Regions from separate parts of the Corynebacterium pseudogenitalium genome, predicted to be linked through region 2. Evidence: predicted binding sites of a transcription regulator. Region 2 holds the regulator's gene; the other holds the start of a gene.

Region 1 (3,411 bases), 990 kb from region 2:
TCAGCTTCCGTTCTAACATTTATTCAGGAGATTCCCATGAAGCGTTTCGCTACCGCTGCCATCGCAGCCACCACTGCCTTCTCGCTCGCTGTTGTACCGGCACAGGCTGGGGAGACTTCGAGCGGAGACGAGGTCACTTCGTCTGTCGCAGCGTTGACCCTTCTGCAGATCGGTAAGATTGGCGCTGCCGAGAACGAAGCTGACGCCAAGAAGGCAATCGCCGAGGCTGAGTTCGGTCTCGCTGCACTGCAAAGCTCTTTCGACAATGACCGTGAAAAGGATTGGCCTATCGGCCGCACCTTCGACATCATCTGGGGTTCCTTGCTCGGTGTTGCGGCTCTTGGTGGTCTTGCGTTTCTGGCACTGAACGCAAAGTAGATTTCAAGATTTTGCGCTCGGCTCGGGTTTCGGGCCGGGCGCTTTCGCGTATATGCCACAGGGTTTAATAACGTCACATACGTTAGACTGGTCCATAGTCTTGGTAGGGGCGAAGCTTCAATTTCTGCCACTTACTTGCCAGGTCTGAAGCGTCCCCAGGGGATGTTGTGCCTATATTTATAGTCACTCAACAGTGTGGTGTGGGGCTGAGATGATCCATGAGCGGGTTGATGGGGCCGAGCTATTGACTGGGAATTAATAGGCGCCAATCAAATTGAAAAACCCAGCCTTATACGAGAGGCTGGGTCAGAATGTGGCGTCGATAAGTGAATTAGAACGGCAGCGCTGGAAGCTGAATGCCCGGAATGACGCCGGAGACTGCAGCAACGACACCAAGAAGTGCAACGAGCGCAGCCGGAACGCCGATCAGGAGACCGAGAATGCCTGCCTTGTAATCCTTGTCGTTGATCAGCTCCTTGACACAATCCAGCTCGTCAGAAGAAGAGGTCAGCTCCTCGCGGATCTCCTGACGAGTCTGATCAGCCTTGTTCTTAGCGATGTCACCAGCAGTCTGTGCCTCAGCTGCCTTCTTCTTTGCCTTAGCCTCCTTTTCCTTCTCTGCGGCCTCAGCCTTGACCTTGCACTGCGCGTAGGCAACCGAGGAGCCAACCTTGGCATCCTTGTCGGAAGGCTGAGCCTCAGCCGCGAATGCAGGGCCAGCGACCAGGGACAGGGACAGAGTTGCAGCAGCTGCTACGGAGGTAAAACGGTTCATGGGTAGCTCCTTTGTGGGATCGGTTAAAGTTAGGGACTCGCCAAAGTTTTGGCATGTCTGCAACTAACATCGATCGGAACGTCCTGTGCGTTACTTCGGAGATCAAATGATTCCGAGAGGTGATTTGGGAACAGCGCTCCCCTGCCCTGCGCGGGCTCGGACCAATAGGTCAGAGTGGGTTGAGAACTTGCTACTCCCATGGGGCCGTCGAACGGCTCCGATTGTCCGCGGGGCGGACAGGTGATTGCGTGTTTCGATATTCCGCGGGGCGGACAACTCGCCGTTGTTGCAACCCAGTATTGTTCACTTTCCGCGGGGCGGACACCACTTCGCGAATTGCATCGGCGAAGCACGCATTCCGCGGGGCGGACAACTCGCCGTTGTTGCAACCCAACCTCCCGCACAGTCCGCCGCGCGGACTCCAACGAAGCTTTAGTCGACTCCAGTAGCATTCCGCGGCGCGGACAGAGCGAGTTCAGCTCAATACCCAAACGATTGCATCAAGGTGTCCGCCGCGCGGACACCCACCCACACACCCGTGCTCGAAAGTGGCGTCGCAAAGCACCCCGCGCACTGTCCGCCGCGCGGACACCCACCAACAAATATTTGAATAAACCTCTTGACACCACCATTCGAACACGTATACTAAACAACAACCAAAACACCAGGGGGAACCATGCACACCACCATCGACGCCGACACCATCATCAACACCATCGTAGAAAGCGCACGCCTGTTCGCATACTCACACGCAGAAATACTCACTGCGATCGCCGAATTCGACGCCCACAACCTCGCCGAGCACTACGGCTGCGCTTCTACCGGGGCATGGCTTGCCAGAGTGTTAAAAATGAAACGCACCCGCGCCTACGAATACGCCGCCGTCGCACGCAAACTCACCGCCTTTCCCACCATCCTCGACGCGCTGCGACAAGGAACCATCGACTACACCAGCGTGCGCTACATGCTCGACTACGCCACCGACACAAACCAACACGAACTCGTAGAAATAGCCGCCGAATCTGGCTACCAAGGCCTCGTACACGCCCTGGCAGGCGCAACCCCCACCGACAAACAGCCCGAGGATGCTGGTGAACACTGCGGGCTGACCATCCGCGAAGACGGCCAATACCTACGCGGCTGGTTTTGCATGAACGCTACCGACGGTGTGGCCTTTCAAGCAGCCCTGCGCGCAGGCGCACACGCCTATGCGGACGACAACGCGATGGATGAGGCTGATGCGCAGATGATGCGCTCGACCTTCGGGCTGCCACCGGCACGATTAATGCTGCAATCACTGATGGGGATGGTGCACATGGTGCGCACCGGGGCCGCTAAGCATGCAACGATGGCGCCGGCAGCACAAGTGATGGTGCATATGACATCAGATGGGCGAGCGTTTTTACCGAATCACATGGCCGCTCCTGCCGCACGGCTTGCCAATCTGGTAGATCATGCAGATTTGATGGGTGTGCTCTATGACGCCGACGGGCAGGTGATCAAGTTTGGGCGCAAACGCAGGCTTGCAAGCCCGAAGCAGGTGCAGGTGTTGTTAGGGATGTGGGGGCATAAGTGCGCGGTGCCAGGCTGTGGGCATACCAGGTTCTTGCAGATGCATCATATTCGGGATTGGGCCGAGGGCGGCACCACGGATTTGGAGAATTTGGTGCCGTTGTGCTCGAGGTGTCATTCGTTGGTCACGGATGGGTTTATTCGGGTGGTCAAGCCTGGGCCTGTGTTGTATTTCCGGTTTGTAAGTGGTGAGCAGTGGGTGTGTGAGCCTGGTCGGGTGGGGTATCGCGATGATGCTGCCGAGATTGAGTTGGATGGGTGGGGTGTGGATTCGTTTGCGGATGAAGCCGCACCGACGTGGGATTGGGACACACCCAAGGTTTAAGCATGCCTCAGCAGACTACAAGCCTCAGCCCACAGCGCCTCGAACTCCTCTACCGCAATGGCTGTCGCAGAAATGCCCTCGAACTGTGCGTACAGGTCTGGGTGCGGAACGATAGACATCGGCTCATTCGCCTGACCAATCACTTTGCCGTCGGTATAAATGCCAGTAATGGTCTCGCTCGGGTCCAGCTCGATCATCCGAACCATCGTACATTCGCGAGGGTTCAGCTCCTCAAGTTCGGCAATATTGAGAAGCTCTCCCCCAAGATCTGGAGCGCTGTAATGAATCCGGACGTAATGTTTCACGTGAAACTATTCCTTCGAAGCTGTGGTTTGGGCAAGGCGCGAGACGTACGCGGAGC
Region 2 (3,411 bases):
CCGGCCTTGTCGAAGACGCTCGCGTTGCAGCAATCCGCGACGCGATGATTCAAGCCGGCGGCCCTGTGAGGTCACCTGCTGATTTCGACGCACTATGTGCGAAAATTAAACCGACTATTCCGGGAGCTGTCCGACGATCAATTGTATCGATCGCGCCAGGTCTCGCTGCATACTCAGATTTGATGCAAGAGCTCAAGAATTGGTCTGGTCCTGCGATTGACGATATTCGGGAGCAACTAGCATTCATGCTGCCCGCGAACGCTATCACGGTTCATGGCATGCAACACCTACAGCACCTCCCCCGTTACATAGAGGCAATCCAGATACGGCTTGAGCATCTAGAAGCGGAACCGGAACGTGACGAAGAGCGGCAGGCTGAAGTAGCAAATGCTAAGGCTTACCTAGAGCGACGATTGGAACAGCTCCCTGCCCAACGCAGGAAGACACGCGCATACAAGGACGTGATGTGGCGAATTCAGGAGCTGCGAGTGAGTTTGTTTGCACAACACCTTGGCACCCAAAAGCCTGTGAGCGTGCGTCGTATTGAAAAAATGGTCGATAAACTTCGCTAGTGAGCCTCGGACTTTATTCCAGTCCCTCTCGCTCGCGTCGTTTCATCAAGCGGATTTCCGACTGAAAATCTTCGGCGCTTTCAAAAGACTTGTACACCGAGGCAAATCGCAGGTACGCAACTTCGTCCAGTGTGCGAAGCGGTTCCAATACCGCCAGTCCAATGTCATTTGCCGCAACTTGAGAACTTCCTTGGGCCCGAACCGTCTCCTCTACTTGCTGCGCTAGCCGCTTCAATGCGTCGTCGCTAACGTTCCTGCCTTGACAAGCACGCCGAACACCAACGATCAACTTTTCCTTGTCGAACGGTTCAGTTACTCCATTGCGCTTCACAACGGTCAGCACGGCCTTCTCGATCGTTGTGAATCGGCCCCCGCACGATGTGCACTCTCGCCGCCGCCGGATAGCAGAGCCCCCGTCTACAACACGAGAATCTGTAACTCGCGATTGTTCGTGATGACAAAACGGACAGTACATCTACACCCCACTTTCTCGGAGAACAGTTATCACCCCCTACATTAGCGGGTTAACGTTGCGCTGCAGAAGCGACTTCATAGCTATGAGCAACGTTCGAATCGTCCCGCGACACCGAGTCCCACTCGCTATTACCGAAATCGCCCGAGATAAGTACAGCGACGAACATAGTTACCCCAAGAAGGGCTCCCATTAGAACGTTTGCTCGCTGCTCTTGAGGCTCGGCGGAAGAATAAACGGTTGGCTCGGGAGCATCTGCAGCCGCCCAGCGGCAACGAAAGTTCTGGTTGATAACCTGCTCGTGGCGTGACGGCTCACCCCCTCGATCACCCCGCATGGGTACAAAATCCCACACTTCAGCTGGCATTGAAGACCGTGGTGCAAGTGGAGCTCCCGCCATATCAGCACGAGTAGAAATTATTTTCGCCTGGTCAATGATGCTCATAAAATGCCCCTTACTTCATTTCGCGAATTCGAAGGTTTCTCATCTCACGCGAAACATTTTTAGCGTATTTGTTCGATTTAACTTCTATGTTCGATTTATACCATCTCATATCAGATCCCCACAACCCCCCCAACTATCGAACATATTTGCCCTCTTTGATATATTCTGTACAGAAGACACTATCGAGACTCAATGTGAGGACCCATGGCACGCAAGAACACAACCAGTGAAAAGTTCGATATGAGCGTACTTTCAGACAGACAAAAGCGAATCCTTCAAGTCATTCGCGACGCCGTCGTATTACGTGGCTATCCACCAAGCATTCGAGAGATCGGCGACGCCGCAGGACTCCAATCAACTTCTTCTGTCGCCTACCAGCTGAAGGAGCTCGAAAAGAAAGGGTTCCTTCGCCGTGACCCAAACAAGCCACGAGCCGTAGACCTCCGCCACCTGCCAGAATCTATGGGAGGTTCGGTTACACCGAAAGACGATGCGGACATTGATGGAACTTCTCCAGCACGGATGATCCCTGTCCTCGGCCAAATCGCCGCTGGAACTCCGATCCTGGCAGAGGAAAACATTGAACACTACTACCCCCTGCCGGAAGAACTACTCGATAGCGGCGACCTCTTCATGCTTCAGGTGGTTGGAGAATCAATGCGCGATGCAGGCATTCTCAATGGTGACTGGGTAGTCATCCGCTCACAACATGTTGCCGAAGAGGGCGAGTTCGTAGCAGCGCTAATTGACGGGGAGGCAACTGTCAAGGAGTTTCATAAGGACTCTTCCGGAGTATGGCTCATTCCTCATAACGATGCCTTTTCTCCGATACAAGGCAACGACGCCGAGATTATGGGCAAAGTGGTCTCTGTTTTCCGGACCCTGTAGCCATTTTTCGCCATTTCGCCCCCAACCGGGGGCTATCAAACACATGTAAAAGCATTCGGGCGCACGGTTTTGCAACAATAGGGGCAACCTAATTTTTGAACCCTGCTGATTCGTGGTTGCCCCACGGAGGAGTTGTATGTACGCCGAAGAGAGAAGAAGGCAGATCGCGTCACTTACCGCAGTCGAAGGACGCGTGAATGTTACGGAGCTGGCCGAACGGTTTGATGTAACAGCCGAGACCATCAGGCGGGACTTGGCAATTCTCCATAATGAAGGAATTGTCCACCGCGTTCACGGCGGAGCCGTCGCTAGCCAATCATTTCTCACCACAGAGTTTTCTCTTGATGCCCGGTTCCGGTCGGCACCGACCGCCAAATCGGCGATCGCGCGCGCTGCGACACAGTTTCTCCCAGAGGATCCTGGCGCTGGCATCTTTCTCGACGCCGGCACCACCATCAATGGACTGGCCGATCTTATTGCCGCAGCAGGAAAAACACAACATTGGTCTATAGTTACGAACTCCCTCCCGATCGCGCTAGACCTATCATCCTGCGGGCTTACAGACGTTCAGCTCCTCGGGGGGACAGTCCGTGCAATCACCCAAGCTGTTGTAGGCGATACGGCATTACGCACTCTCGCGCTTATGCGTGCAGATGTTGCTTTTATTGGCACGAATGCCTTGACTATTGACCACGGCCTCTCTACCGCCGACGCCCAAGAGGCTGCGGTCAAATCTTCAATGGTCACCAATGCACGCAAGGTAGTTGTGCTCTGCGACTCCACGAAGCTCGGCAATGATTATCTAGTTAGCTTTGCGCCGCTAGACGCAATTGACGTCGTTGTTACCGACACAGACGCACCAGAGAGCTTTGTCAGCGAATTGCGGGAGCGTGGAATCAAGGTCGTCCTTGCCGAAGAGTGAAACAAAAGGAATCAAATGCCCGATTGTGCCCGTTCTATTGCATTAACGGACATAATCGGGCATTATGGCTTTAGTAGCGCTTTTCGATACTGCAGCTGCACAACAGACTTTC

The links. Region 2 encodes LexA, which represses DNA repair genes until DNA is damaged. Its sites were predicted from a motif close to CGAACANNTGTTCG; they were not measured.
Region 1: KBP54_RS11110 (HNH endonuclease signature motif containing protein) is a predicted target of LexA. The motif match lies at 1,749-1,762, and genes of this name have one in related genera.

The regions. Positions count from the first base shown of each region.
Region 1 is NZ_CP072934.1:2,367,013-2,370,423, reverse strand. Features, by position in the region: gene KBP54_RS11125 (hypothetical protein) at 1-16, shown strand, start outside; gene KBP54_RS11120 (hypothetical protein) at 37-378, shown strand; gene KBP54_RS11115 (hypothetical protein) at 710-1,153, opposite strand; gene KBP54_RS11110 (HNH endonuclease signature motif containing protein) at 1,830-3,050, shown strand; gene KBP54_RS11105 (hypothetical protein) at 3,047-3,355, opposite strand; gene KBP54_RS11100 (bile acid:sodium symporter family protein) at 3,362-3,411, opposite strand, start outside.
Region 2 is NZ_CP072934.1:1,378,144-1,381,554, forward strand. Features, by position in the region: gene hrpA (ATP-dependent RNA helicase HrpA) at 1-572, shown strand, start outside; gene nrdR (transcriptional regulator NrdR) at 586-1,047, opposite strand; gene KBP54_RS06655 (hypothetical protein) at 1,097-1,489, opposite strand; gene lexA (transcriptional repressor LexA) at 1,694-2,377, shown strand; gene KBP54_RS06665 (DeoR/GlpR family DNA-binding transcription regulator) at 2,514-3,299, shown strand.